2 linked regions of the Filimonas effusa genome follow. The protein of the gene in region 1 interacts with the protein of each later gene in a pairwise test. Links are inferred from orthologs where the notes say so. Each region holds a gene or a part of one and is shown in the gene's direction. Other genes may lie near its edges.

Evidence for each region.
Region 2: the proteins of eno (region 1) and rpe interact in binary tests that used the Escherichia coli proteins (3 or more experiments, as listed by UniProt). The link is inferred for Filimonas effusa from one-to-one orthologs.

What each region holds. Positions count from the first base shown.
Region 1 is NZ_SDHZ01000003.1:334,866-342,901, forward strand. The notes cover bases 2,203-5,138. They hold eno (phosphopyruvate hydratase), read left to right. Parts: upstream 2,203-2,996; coding sequence 2,997-4,280; downstream 4,281-5,138. Other genes in these bases: ligA (NAD-dependent DNA ligase LigA), read left to right, coding at 2,203-2,902; ESB13_RS19310 (FtsB family cell division protein), read left to right, coding at 4,353-4,670; ESB13_RS19315 (hypothetical protein), read left to right, coding at 4,737-4,997; nth (endonuclease III), read left to right, coding at 5,027-5,138. In the rest of the region: ESB13_RS19295 (NUDIX hydrolase), read right to left, coding at 1-675; more of ligA, read left to right, coding at 767-2,202; more of nth, read left to right, coding at 5,139-5,686; ESB13_RS19325 (DUF3788 family protein), read right to left, coding at 5,767-6,180; ESB13_RS19330 (tetratricopeptide repeat protein), read right to left, coding at 6,338-6,988; ESB13_RS19340 (RNA polymerase sigma-70 factor), read left to right, coding at 7,460-8,036. UniProt on the Escherichia coli protein: Catalyzes the reversible conversion of 2-phosphoglycerate (2-PG) into phosphoenolpyruvate (PEP). It is essential for the degradation of carbohydrates via glycolysis.
Region 2 is NZ_SDHZ01000001.1:2,061,066-2,067,326, forward strand. The notes cover bases 589-3,452. They hold rpe (ribulose-phosphate 3-epimerase), read left to right. Parts: upstream 589-1,619; coding sequence 1,620-2,285; downstream 2,286-3,452. Other genes in these bases: ESB13_RS07650 (tetratricopeptide repeat protein), read left to right, coding at 750-1,562; ESB13_RS07660 (PhoH family protein), read left to right, coding at 2,498-3,452. Also shown: ESB13_RS07640 (DEAD/DEAH box helicase), read right to left, coding at 1-34; ESB13_RS07645 (hypothetical protein), read right to left, coding at 134-586; more of ESB13_RS07660, read left to right, coding at 3,453-3,481; ESB13_RS07665 (C40 family peptidase), read left to right, coding at 3,487-4,164; ESB13_RS07670 (Rv0361 family membrane protein), read left to right, coding at 4,223-4,708; ESB13_RS07675 (hypothetical protein), read left to right, coding at 4,722-5,129; ESB13_RS07680 (inorganic diphosphatase), read left to right, coding at 5,221-5,772; ESB13_RS07685 (sulfite exporter TauE/SafE family protein), read left to right, coding at 5,848-6,261. UniProt on the Escherichia coli protein: Catalyzes the reversible epimerization of D-ribulose 5-phosphate to D-xylulose 5-phosphate.

The sequences.
Region 1 (8,036 bases):
CGGCTTACATTCCTCGTATTTGCGGAAATTAAAGGTATATAGCTTACCAGGACGGTGTGGTACATCATTTTCATATTCGCCGGTATCAACCAACAGGTCCATGGCGAAGAACTTTTTACGGAAATTCCTTCTGTCAAGCCGCGTCTCAAGCACAGCTTCATAAAGATTCTGCATCTCCCTCAGCGAAAACTTCTCCGGTAACAGGTTAAACCCAAGAGGATGCTCCTGTATCCGCTTCTGCAGCCACTTGTAACAATAGCTCACAAGATCTTTATGCCCAAACTCCGTGAACTGCAACTCCCGCACACTATGCCATTGCAGCAAACTGCCCGAAAGCTGCAGCTGCTGGTCTTTGCTGTTTATAAGCGCACAATAGGCAACAGTAAGCACCTTCCCCGCAGGACGCGGATGAATGAAAGTACGCAACTGCTCCACCCAGGCACTTTCAATTCCCGTATGCTGTTGTAATACGCGGCAGGCCACATCATCAAGCTCCTCTTCATCAGAAGCAAACTTGCCCGTTAAAGACCATTGATCGTTAGGCCGGTCCGGCTCATGCAATAACAGCACTTTCAGTTCATTGCCATCAAAAGAAAAGATGATACAATCAACAGTCATTGCAATTCGTGGGTAAGCTGTATCATACGCTGATACACTGGCAGGTTCCTTATTCATAACACTGGCAACACTTAACGCTTTAATCGAAGACAAATAATAACGAACCGAAAATACAACTATTTTTATCTTTACCGATCAACTACACAATATGTATTCCGAAGAACAGGTGAAACAACTTCAGCAACGAACGCGGGAACTGCTAAGCGATGGAGACGTAAACGAACAGAAGTTAGCACACCTGAGAGAAGTGTTACGATTCCACGAATATCGTTACTACGTCCTCAGCGAATCCCTCATTCCCGATGCCGACTATGATAAATTATATAAACAGCTAAAAGCAATAGAGTTAGCCCATCCTAACCTGATAACACCCGACTCGCCAACGCAACGCGTAGGCTCAAACCTTACCAAAACCTTCCCAACGGTTCAACACCTCGTACCCATGTTATCCCTGGAAAACTCCAGCAACGCCGAAGAACTGGCCGACTGGGACCGGAAAGCACAGGAATTAACAGGTTTGCAGGAAGTTGAATATTGCATAGAACCCAAATTCGATGGCGCAAGTATTTCTCTCCTCTATGAAAATGATATCCTCGTTCGCGGCGTAACACGCGGCGATGGTGTCGAAGGAGAAGAGATCACCACCAACATTAAACAGATCCGCTCCATACCATTATCAGCACCCTTTTCAAAATATGGCATCCAGCAGATCGAGATCCGTGGCGAGATCATCATGAGCAAGAAAGCCTTCGAAAACTTCAATGAACTACAGGCCGCACAAGGCTTGAGCCTGCTCGCCAATCCCCGTAATGCCGCAAGCGGAAGCCTCCGCATGAAAGATCCCAAAGATGTCGCTAAACGCAATCTCGACGCGTTTTTATACCATATAAGCTATTACGTAACAACAGATGGCCATACACTCGCCATCGACGGCCGCGAAGGCGACCATCCCATGCCCGAAAACGCTCCGCTCGGCACCCATTCCGGCTCTCTCGACCTGTTATGGGAATGCGGATTCCGCTCTCCAAAAGAAGAAAAGCAGGTCGTAACAGGCATCGCCGAAGTGATACGCCACGTTACCGACTACGAAGCATTACGCGATACCCTGCCCTACGAAATAGACGGCATGGTCATAAAGGTCAACAGCCTCGCCCTGCAAGATCAAATGGGCATGACAACACACCACCCACGCTGGGCAACAGCATATAAGTTCAAGGCACGACAGGCTACCACTCGCTTACGGGACGTAGAATTCCAGGTAGGAAGAACAGGCGCCGTTACTCCAGTTGCCAAGCTCGACCCGGTTTACCTGGCAGGTGTAACAGTAAGCAGCATCTCCGTACATAACGAAGAATATATCAGGGAAAAAGACCTGCGTAAAGGCGATACCGTGATAATAGAACGCGCCGGCGACGTGATCCCCCAGATCGTACAGTCCATCCCGGAAGGACGCGATGGCACAGAAGAAGAAATCGTCTTCCCCCGCCATTGCCCAGTTTGTGGCAGCGAGCTCTTTAAAACAGAAGGCGAAGCCGTATGGCGCTGCATCAATATAGAATGTAAAGCACAGGTGCTCGAACGCATGATCCACTTTGTAAGCAAAGATGCCATGGACATCAGAAGCCTCGGCGAAGCCAATATCCGCCGCTTTTATGAACTGGACCTGCTGAAAGATGTCCCCGGCATCTACGGACTCAACTTCTCCGCCATAGGCCAGCTCGAAGGCTATGGCAAACGATCGATAGAAAACCTCCAGGCCGCGATAGAAGCATCAAAACAACAACCCCTGTACCGCCTCATCTACGCCCTGGGCATCCGCTTTGTAGGCGAAACAACCGCCAAAACTCTCGCCAACGCAGTATCCAACCTCATGGAATTGAAGGATAAAACAGAAGATGAACTGCAGCAACTCGAAGATGTTGGAATAAAAGTGGCGAACAGTATTTACCAGTTTTTCCATAACGAACAGAATCTCGAACTGCTGAAACAGCTCGAAGACCTCGGACTAAACCTGCAGAATCACAAAAAACATAACGCAGGAACTGACGATACTCCGTTACACGGACAAACATTCCTGTTCACCGGCACCTTGTCCAAACTCAAGCGCAGTGAGGCTGAGGCCATGGTCGAAGCCAACGGAGGAAAGTTGTTAAGCGGCGTTAGCAGCAAGCTTAATTACCTGATAGTAGGAGAAGACGCAGGCAGCAAACTGGAGAAGGCGAAAAAGATCAATACAGTAAGAATTCTTACAGAAGATGATTTTATACAGCTTTTGGGCAAATAAAGGTTAGTTTTCGTATGCACAAAAAGCCGTTTATTTGCAGCGCAAACTATAAAACCAGGATATTCTAAATAACCAATTTTAAACCAATTTAATCATGAGTTACATAGCTGACATCCACGCGCGTCAGATCTTAGACAGCCGCGGCAATCCTACAGTAGAAGTTGACGTTTTAACTGAAAGCGGACACCTTGGCCGCGCAGCTGTACCCAGCGGCGCCTCTACAGGTATCCATGAAGCTGTAGAATTACGCGATGGCGACAAAAAAACTTACGTAGGTAAAGGCGTTTTAAAAGCAGTTGCCAACGTTAACGATATTATTGCTGAACAACTGATTGGCTGGTCTATCAACGACCAAACCGGTGTTGACGCCAAACTGCTCGAAATCGACGGCACTGAAAACAAAAGCAAACTGGGTGCAAACGCTACCCTGGCAGTATCTATGGCCGTAGCTAAAGCTGCAGCCCTCGAAAGCAGCCTGCCTTTATACCGCTACCTCGGTGGCGTTAACGCTACTGTTCTTCCTATGCCTTTGATGAACATCCTTAACGGTGGTGTTCACGCCGATAACAAAATCGACTACCAGGAATATATGATCGTTCCTGTAGGCGCCGAAAGCTTCAGCGAAGGCTTACGCTGGGGCGTTGAAATCTTCCATGAACTGAAATCTGTTCTGAAGAAAAAAGGCTACAGCACTAACGTAGGTGACGAAGGCGGCTTCGCTCCCGATATCCAAAGCAACGAAGAAGCGATCGAAACTGTATTACAGGCTATCGAATCTGCAGGATACAAAGTAGGCGAACAAATCGGTATCGCCCTCGACGCAGCCTCCAGCGAAATGTTCAAAGACGGCCAATACAAATTCTATAAAAGCTCCGGCAAGTCTATCAGCAGCGATGAAATGGTAGCTTACTGGCAGGAATGGGTGAACAAATACCCCATCGTTTCTATCGAAGACGGTATGGCGGAAGAAGATTGGGACGGCTGGAAAAAACTCACCGACGCTATCGGTCATAAAGTACAGCTCGTAGGTGATGACCTGTTCGTTACCAACACCAAAATCTTACAACGTGGTATCGATACCAATACCGCAAACAGCATCCTGGTAAAAGTAAACCAGATCGGTACCGTTACTGAAACAATCAACGCTGTTCAACTGGCACAAAGAAGCGGTTACACAACCATCATGAGCCACAGAAGCGGTGAAACGGAAGATACTACTATTGCCGACCTCGCTGTAGCATTAAACTGCGGCCAGATCAAAACCGGTTCTGCTTCCCGTACCGACCGTATGGCTAAGTACAACCAGCTGATCCGTATCGAAGAAGCTTTAGGCGAAAGCGCTATCTATCCTAAAGGCAAGATCAAATTCGGCAAATAGTTCCCTTTTTTGATTAAACGATCGGTATTACCTTTATCAAAAGATTGGTAATACCGGTCGTTTTTATTTTATATGAAGAAAGCAGCGAAAACAGTCTTATTTATCCTGAAGAACAAGTACCTCGTAAGCCTGGTGGCTTTTGTGATCCTGCTGCTGTTTTTCGACCGCAACGACGTCTTTACCCAAATGGAACGGAAAAAACAGTTGCGCGAATTGCAGTCAAGCAAACAATTCTACCAGGACGAAATCATACGTACGAAACAACAGCTCATAGATCTCCAGCAAAATCCCGCTGCACTCGAGAAATATGCCCGCGAAAACTTCTATATGAAGCGCGATAATGAAGATATTTTCCTCGTTGAACCGGCAGCTACCAGCAAAAAAAAGTAAATTCCGGCGCAATATCCTTTTCAGGGGTCCGTTATATTACCAGTGTTTTATTTAGCAGCAGAAGATATGCAGACATGTACAACTGATGACTTATTGCTTTATCTCTACGGCGATCTCTCCGTACCGGACAGGTTATTAACCGAAGAGATTCTGCAGGAGAACTGGGGATTGAGGGAAAAGCTGAATGTAATGCAGGAAGCTACCGATACACTGGATTCCGTAAAGATCAAATCCCCCTCCCAACGCAGTATCCAGGCGATACTCACCTACCTTTACGATCGTAACAGCTCAGCTATTCTAACAGAAACCGCGGCAGATTTAAAGTGAACCGGTAATTTCGTGTCTTCAGGAACATTATGACACGCAAAGAAAAGTACCAGTACGTAATCCATTATTTCCAGGAGCATACGCCCGACGCGGAAACAGAGCTTTTTTACGACAACCCTTATCAGTTGCTCGTAGCAGTGATCCTATCCGCACAATGCACCGATAAGCGCGTAAACATGACCACGCCGGCCCTGTTTGCCCAATACCCCAACCCTTACGACCTTGCCCAGGCTTCGTTCGAAGATGTATTTTATTACATCAAAAGCATCTCCTATCCCAACAACAAGGCAAAACACCTCATTGGCATGGCCAATATGCTCATCAACGACTTCAACGGCGAAGTCCCCATGACCGTCGATGAACTCATTAAACTGCCCGGCGTAGGCCGCAAAACAGCCAATGTGGTAACCTCGGTAATAGACGAACAACCCAACATGGCTGTAGACACACACGTTTTCCGGGTCTCCGCCCGCCTGGGCCTCACCACCACCGGGGCCAAAACCCCGCTGGCCGTAGAAAAAGAACTGGTAAAGAACATCCCCACCGAACTCATCCACAAAGCCCACCACTGGCTCATTTTACACGGCCGCTATACCTGCCTCGCCCGTACCCCAAAATGTTACGACTGCGGCTTGACAGAGGTCTGCAATTACTACCGTAAAAATATAAAACCAGCTAAAGCGAAATAAAACCAGGCTTGGCACATCAAACAGCCCCTGTCAACGGCTTTTGATGTGCCAGGTCTCGCAGCCAATAGAACAAATAGCACTTACTTCCCAGCCTTTATTTCTGCCAGCTTAACAATCGGGGCAAGGTCTTTCTTCGCCCGCACCTTAACACAGAAGCTGGTGCCTTCCGTATACTCCCTTGCCGCACTTAGTTCCTCATGAACTGCTGCCAGCTGTGTATCCTCCAATACCTTTTGTTTAGCTGCCTTGCCAAGTGTAAACCATACATTAAATCCGGTGCCGGCGAGCTGAATGTAAAAGAGATTCTTTTTGCCGCTTCTGCATTGCAGCGTCCATCCGCTCGAAGCACCGTAAAACTTCCATATACTGTCTGTAATGCCGCATTCCGCCATTACCTGTTCCAGTAATGTCGCATTCTTACCAAGCGCATGTAAAGCAAGTGCCAGATCGGGTTGTAATTTTTTGTCAGCAAAGACTAGCGTTTCTTCTTTCATAAGATTTCAATGGCAAGTAAAGAATAAGATTGCAGATCCGGGTAACCCCCGCAAGCAAATGTAGCAGTCAGTTTATCACAGGCAGAGCTCAGGCAATAAAAAAGGGATCAACAGAATTGATCCCTTTTTTACGTAAAGTCCCCTTCCGGGGAAATCCCTATCCCGGAATACGGGAAATATATTTTTCAATCTCTTTAATCTGGTTCAGCACCTCTTTAGTAGTTGGTTTGCAAGCCTTAGCCTTGCGGAAAAAGTCTTTCGCCGCCCTGAACTCCCTTTTATTCATAAAGATCTGGCACATGCTCAGGTAGGCAACCGCTTCACTTTCCTTGTCGGCCAGGCCAGCGCGGATAGCAGCGCGGATATAGCTTTCACCATTACGCAGGTCGCCTTTTTGCATAGCCATCATACCCAGCTGTAATTTATTGGCGCCTTCGGCTTCCGGCATTGGTGCGCCCAGGGAAGAGCTCTTTTTGAGATGCTTTTCGGCAGTATCGAAATCCTGGGTAGCCATAGCCAGATGGCCTTTCAGCGTATAATAAGTAGAACGGATAGGCTTGTAAAGCAGGTTGGGAAACCAGATAGACTTGAGGATCTTTTCCACCTCTTCCATATTCCCCGCCTCCATGGGCTCCTGTATAAGACGCATAGGACCAATGAAAAAATGACCCGCAATAGCAATAACACCAATGAGATAAAGGATAAAGGCCGGCCAGAAACCTGCGTTCACATTCACAACAACAGCCAGAACGATCGCGAGAATTCCAAGCCAGAAACGATATTTAATCAGCAAATTGTAAAACTTCATACACCTGTTTTCGAGCGGCAAAGATAGGGGTTTACACAAAATTGGGATTTTAGATTGCCGGAATGCATGATTCCACTATTTTTGCAGTCCCGAAAAATCATTTTCGGTGCTGGTCCCGTAGTTCAATGGATAGAATAGAAGTTTCCTAAACTTTAGATACAAGTTCGATTCTTGTCGGGACTACAGATTTTAAAAAGACGTCGCAAAATCGGCGTCTTTTCTTTTTTATTACATACTGCCTCCATACCGCGCCGGAAACAAATGCAGCTAATTGTTTAAAAAGCCGGTCGATGCAACTGCCATTGGCTGTGATCCGGGAACATAGGCTAACTCCTGTCTACCATATCGGAAAGGTGAAAAAATCTTCGCTTTGCCGATTTTTATTTTAAATAAGCCATTTTCGATAAAATATAACTTTCCGGAGTTACCTAACTTTGCCCTTCCGTACACAGGCCAAAGCTAGGTATTATATTGAAATACAGCGAATTATACAAAAAGGAAGAACTGGTTTTACGTATCAGTGAAAGTAATGTTCTGGCATTTGACCAGCTTTTTATAGCAATGCATCCCGCACTATGCCTGTTTGCGAACAGGATTGTCGCCAATGAGGCAGCAGCGAAAGACATTGTTTCCGAAATCTTCCTGCAGTTATGGAAGAATAGGGAGGCACTAAACGAAGTGAAGAATATAGAGGCCTATCTATATACAGCAACCCGTAACCGGTCGTTGAATCATCTCAGAAAATCAAAACGCGAAGGGGAAAAAGAGGGCATGGCAGCGGAGCAGTTAGAAGAAAAACCCGCCGAAGACATACTTCAGGAAATATTTAATGCAGAAGTTATCCGCACGTTACATGAAGCCATCAAAACATTACCGCCTGAATGTACCAAAGTAGTACAAATGGGTATCGAGGGATTCAGCACCAATGAAATTGCACTCCGGCTGGGAGTTTCGGCCTCGGCCGTAAGCCATCAGAAGGCCAGGGCCATCAGATTGCTGCGCGAAAAAATAGCGCCCGGGATAGCGCTTATAACCCTGCTGCTTGCCG
Region 2 (6,261 bases), on another replicon or contig:
ATACCGTCTTATGATCGTTCTGAGATACAGCCATGAGAATAAAAGCTGCGAAAATAAGGAATAGAAAAAAGCAGCCCGGTATCGGGCTGCTTCTTTTTTATTGCCTTAAGGCGGAATTTGAATTTTATTTCTTCTATGGCATCAATGACCTGCCTACCACCTCGCGGAAAGGCCAGGGTATTACCGCCATAAGCACCACCAGCGCGAGAGTGAACAGTATTGCCGCCTTTTTGTGTTTGGCAGCGTCAGGAATAGCTTTGCGCGCTACACCTTTGCCTATGGTGATAAGCACAATCGCAATAACGGTTCCAAGTGGGTGCTCTACAAGGTAAAAACGCCAGAAAGCGTCTTTCATCACACTTGTCCCCTCAGGAACATTCATCCAGCCAAAACGGCCGAAAATAACCTGGTAAAGACCTATCAGCAGGGTAGTATGCGCCGAGATCATCAGAAACAGCCCCAGCTTTTTATCAGCGGCGGTATATGGCTTATTCAAGGCAGAGAAATGACGCACAATATTTACCACGAGTAAAATCAGGATCACCCAACGGAGAAAACTATGCAAGTGTAGCAGTCCTATTTCCATAATTCATCATTTTAAGGCAAAGTAATTGGGGAAAAGGGAAAAAACCAAAATAGATGACAGATCGTGGAACAACCGCATGACCAGAATACAGGCAAAAAGAAACTGGGAGGGTGAAAATGGGGAGTTTTTGGCGGAATACGGCAGGGGCCATTACATTTGTGTTATGAAAAAAGCGGTAGGAGTTATTGCCCTCTTTGGTTTTATGACACTGAATACAGGATGCGGCAGCAATGGTAAAGAAGAACAGCAAACCGAAAATAACGACGCCTTGCCGGCAGCCGTGGAAAAAATGCAGGCGGCGGTAAAACAAAAACCCGACAGCACAGGCTTAAGGCTCCGGCTGGTGGATATGCTTGATAGCATAGGACATTATAAGGAAGCAGCCGCAGAAATGGACAGCCTGCTCGTTAAAGACAGCTCCAACTATGGCCTCTGGTTTACCAAGGCACAGGTCCTCGAACACAGCGGAGACACTACAGGCGCGATAAAAGGCTATTCAAACGCCATCAGGATCTATGCAGCACCCGATGCCCTGTTATCCCTGGCGAATTTATATGCCGAGAAAAAAGACAAAAGAACGCTTGATGCGCTGGCTACCGTACAACAAATGCGGCTGGGACGCGAAACCGACGCCAATTGCGCCTTTATAGCAGGTGTTTATTACGCAAGAACAGGAAATGCCGCCGCCGCACTGGAACAGTTCGATAACTGTATCGCCAACAACTACACTTACATGGAAGCTTATATCGAAAAAGGCATGCTCTATTTCGACCGTAAAGAATATAAACAGGCAATGGAAGTATTCCGGTTCGCCTCCACTGTAAATACGCTCTATGCCGATGCCTATTACTACCAGGCCAGGTGTTACGAAATGATGGGACAGAAAGACAGCGCCATTCTGCGCTTTAAACAGTCTCTGAGCCTCGACAAAGGATTGAAAGAAGCCCGGGCAGGACTGAAAAGACTGGGAGAATAGTAATAAATGGTGGTATCATATTTTTAGATCTCAATACAAACAGATAATTATTATACGATGGCCATAATAGCACCTTCTCTCCTGGCAGCCGATTTCCTGAGGCTGTGGGATGAGTGTAAGATGATTAATGAAAGTGAAGCTGAATGGTTTCACCTCGATGTAATGGATGGCAGATTTGTGCCTAATATCAGCTTTGGACTGCCGGTGATAGAACATATCCGCAAAACCACAAAAAAGGAATGCGATGTTCACCTGATGATAGTAGAGCCTGAAAAATATACCACTGCATTTAAAGAAGCGGGCGCTGATAGGTTAACCGTGCATTATGAAGCCTGCACACACCTGCACCGTAACGTGGAAATGATCCGCCAGCTTGGTATGAAGGCAGGCGTCGCCCTTAATCCGCATACACCCGTTCTCTTGCTGAAAGAAATACTCCCCTATATCGACCAGGTGTGTATCATGAGCGTAAACCCCGGCTTTGGTGGCCAGCAGTTCATCCCTACCTCGTTGAAAAAGATAGCTGAATTAAAACAAATGATCCGGGAAAGCGGCTACCCCGTACTTATACAGGTAGATGGCGGCGTATCCGTAAATAATGCAGCAGCCTTGGTTAACGCAGGGGCCGATGTACTGGTGGCAGGCAGCAACGTGTTTAAAGCCGAAAACCCCACTGCTGCTATAGCACAGTTAAAAAAGGCAGGGAGTTTTTCAGAAGTTTAACCAGCGGTTTTGTTCAGGATTAACAGGCTGTTAATTTCCACAAGCTGTGCATAACATCTGTTGGAAATGGATGGTATTAAAGTTAAATTTGGATACACACGCAACCGTACTCCGAAAACAAGAACAGAATGAAAGATCTGTCAATTGTTATATTGTAGCCGGCATTGAATTTGGAGTATCTCTTTTACATTGTTCACCCAAAAGTGAGTACCTTGACAGAAACCATCATCAACCTGGACACCGTGAATCCAATAGAATTTTTTGGTGTCAACAACCGGAAGCTGGACCTGCTAAAGAAGAAATTTCCGCTGTTAAAGATCCTGTCCAGAGGAACACAAATTAAATTAAGCGGAGCTCCTGAGCATATCGAAACAGCCAAGGAAAAGATCGACCTCATCGTACAGTACATGGAACGTAATGGCGATTTGAGCGCGAATTATTTTGAACAGATCTTAGGAGGCGATGATGCTGAGATCATCGACAATTTTGTAGAAAAAAATCCCAATGACATCCTGGTATTCGGGCCTAACGGAAAAACAGTAAGGGCCCGTACAGCTAACCAGAAACGCATGGTACAGGCTGCCGACCGCAACGACATCGTTTTTGCCATTGGACCCGCAGGTACAGGTAAAACCTATACCGCAGTAGCGTTGGCAGTGCGTGCGTTGAAAAACAAAGTGGTTAAGAAAATTATTTTAACACGCCCCGCCGTAGAAGCAGGTGAAAGTCTCGGCTTCCTGCCCGGCGACCTGAAAGAAAAGATCGACCCATACCTGAGGCCTTTATATGATGCGCTGGACGACATGATCCCCGCAGATAAACTGGGATATTATATGAGCACCCGCACCATAGAAATTGCTCCGCTGGCTTATATGCGCGGCCGTACACTCGACAACGCCTTTATCATCCTCGATGAGGCGCAGAATACAAATGATCTGCAATTAAAGATGTTCCTGACCCGTATTGGAGCCAACGCAAAAGCGATCATCACCGGTGACCCCACACAGATCGACCTGCCTAAAAACCAGCGCAGCGGCCTTGAAAAGGCAACCCGGATCCTGCGGAATATCGATGGTATCGCTCATATCGAACTCGACGAAGAAGACGTGGTACGGCACAGGCTCGTAAAAGCAATCATCAAAGCGTACGACAAGGAGAAAGAAAAAGAAGAAACCAGGTACTCGCATTCCTCATGATTATTATGAATGTATCGTTTATTAAAAAGAGGTGGCTGTTAAGCTGCCTCTTTGCTTTTGCCTGTAGTGCCTGTAACCCCTATAGTACGGCTTCAGACAACACACAACAGCTGCAGCTGGCAGAATGGAAGGCCGCCAGGCAAAAACATTCGCTGGAATGTATCGATTCTGCCCGTTTGATCCTGAAAGACGGCGATATTATCACCCGTACAGGCAACGACTTCACCAGCCAGGGCCTACGGCAGCTTTGCCAGTTGGATGCCACCTACTCGCATTGTGGTATTGTAAGCATCTCCGATAGTAATATTTATGTCTACCACGCATTGGGCGGCGAGATCAACCCCGATCAGAAACTGAAAAAAGAAACGCTCGGCAATTTTTGCGATGCCCTGGATAACCTGGGCTTCGGTGTGTTTCGCTTTCCCTTAACAGCAGATCAGAACGGAAAGCTGCACAAACTCCTCTCCCATCATTATGCCGCCGGACTGCCTTTTGATATGAAATTTGACCTGCACACCGATACTGCTATGTATTGCTCCGAATTTGTGTACAAAATGCTCGAACAGGCATCCGCCTACGGCTTCCGGTTCCGCAAAGATACCCTTAACGGCCTCGCCTATGTAGCTCCGGACCGCATTTTCCTGCACCCGCGCTGCAGCGAAATAAGAAGATATGTATATTAAGCATTCAGCTTTCTGTTTCCCGATGCAATGTTATATCTTGCCGGCATAAATTAATCTTATGAAGCAATTGTTCCTGTTATTCCTGGCCGGTTTTGTACTGGCAGGTATGGTTGGCTGTAAGTCAAACGGACCTGAAAACACCATTAAAAAGTTTTTCCACGCACTTGAAAACAAAGATTTCGCTGAAGCGAAAAAGTATGCCACCAAGGATAGCGAAACGCTGTTGAATATGCTGGCTTCTTTCCCGCAGCCTGCCGATTCTGCCAAGGCTAAAAAGGAGAAAAACGAAGAAATTAACGTTGCCAACGTAAAGATCAACGGCGACAATGCTACTGCTGAAGTAATCTCTAAAGACAAAAAAGCACCCGTTACCATTAGCCTCAAGAAAGAAGAAGGCCAGTGGAAAGTTGCTTTCGATAAAAGCTCCGTTATGAAAATGGCAATGGATGCCATGCCTCAAAACGGTGCTATGCCCCATGCAGCGCCTGAAGTTGGTATAGATTCAGCTGTTACGCTGCCAGCCCCTGTTGATTCCACTAAGTAATTACAACGGATTTATGCGTTTATTTCTAACCCTGATAGCGGTTGTGGTAACAGGTATTTCCTGCGGCTCCGGTAACGAGACGCAGGAACCTGCTACCAGCGCACTTGATGCCGGCCGCTCTTTTATCGACGACTGCCTCAAAGGCCGTTTCAAACAGGCAGCCTTTTATATGATAAAGGATGACGAGAATGTCGCCGGCCTGGCTAAACTCGAAGAAAGCTTCAACAGCAAAGGCAGCTCCGACAAAAGTCAGTACAAGCAGGCATCCATTATGATAGAGAACGTTGAAACTGTAAACGATAGCACAACAATCCTCAGTTACAGGAACTCGTTCGACCGCATAGCAAGAAAACTGAAAGTAATAAAGCGGCAGGAAACATGGTTAGTGGATTTCAAGTACACTTTTAGTGGAAATATGTAATATTGTATCAATACGCCCAGGATTTGAACTTTATTTTTGGTAATGGATAACCCATTACCTTTGCAACCTCTATAAAAATTTATCTTATCTTATGATGAATGTTCTGCATCCCTGGCATGGCGTTCCCTACGGCGACAACGCTCCTGAATATGTAAATGCGGTAATCGAAATATCGCAGGGCTCAAGAGCCAAGTACGAAATAGATAAAGCCAGTGGATTACTGAAGTTGGATCGTGTGATCTATTCTTCATTCCATTATCCTGTAAACTACGGTTTCATCCCCCAAAGCCTCGGCGACGATAAAGACCCGCTCGACATCCTCGTGATCACTTCTTTACCCGTACAGCCCCTGACGCTTATTGAGGCCAAAGTACTTGGTGTAATGCAAATGATCGACGGCGGCGACGGCGATGATAAGATCATTGCAGTAGCGGCAAAAGACCCAAGCGTAAACCATTATAACGATATTGATGAACTGCCTCCTCACTTCTTCAGTGAGTTACGCCATTTCTTCGAAGAGTACAAAACCTTGGAAAACAAGAGTGTACGTGTAGAAGATTTTGGCAATCAGGCAAAAGCCTTCCAAATCGTGGAACAGGCCATCTCCTTATACAGGGATACCTACGTTTCAAAAAAAGGGTAAGTTTTGCCCAACGGATACCGGATATGTCAGTCATAATCTTCAGCAGCGATTGACGCGTATAGAAAATTAACCATTATGACTCTACTGGTATTTCTACTGTGCATACTGGCAGCCTCGTATATCGCCGGCCTGCTCGGTTCTGTAACCGGACTGGGCGGCGGTGTGGTGATCATACCTTTCTTTACACTGGTACTCGACATCGACCTGCGCTATGCAATAGGTACTTCTCTTATAACGGCAATAGCTACCTCGTCGGGGTCGGCTATTGCCTACGTTAAAGAAGGCATTACCAATATCAGGCTCGGCATGTTCCTCGAAATAGCAACCACTGCCGGCGCCATCTGTGGCGCCGCACTTGCAATGTACACTCCTACCCATCTCATTTCTATCATTTACGGCATAGTGCTTATTGTTTCCGTATCACTTTCAGTACGCCGTCATGCCGGCCAGTCCGGTGATATTATTACCAACAAATGGGCAGAACGGTTT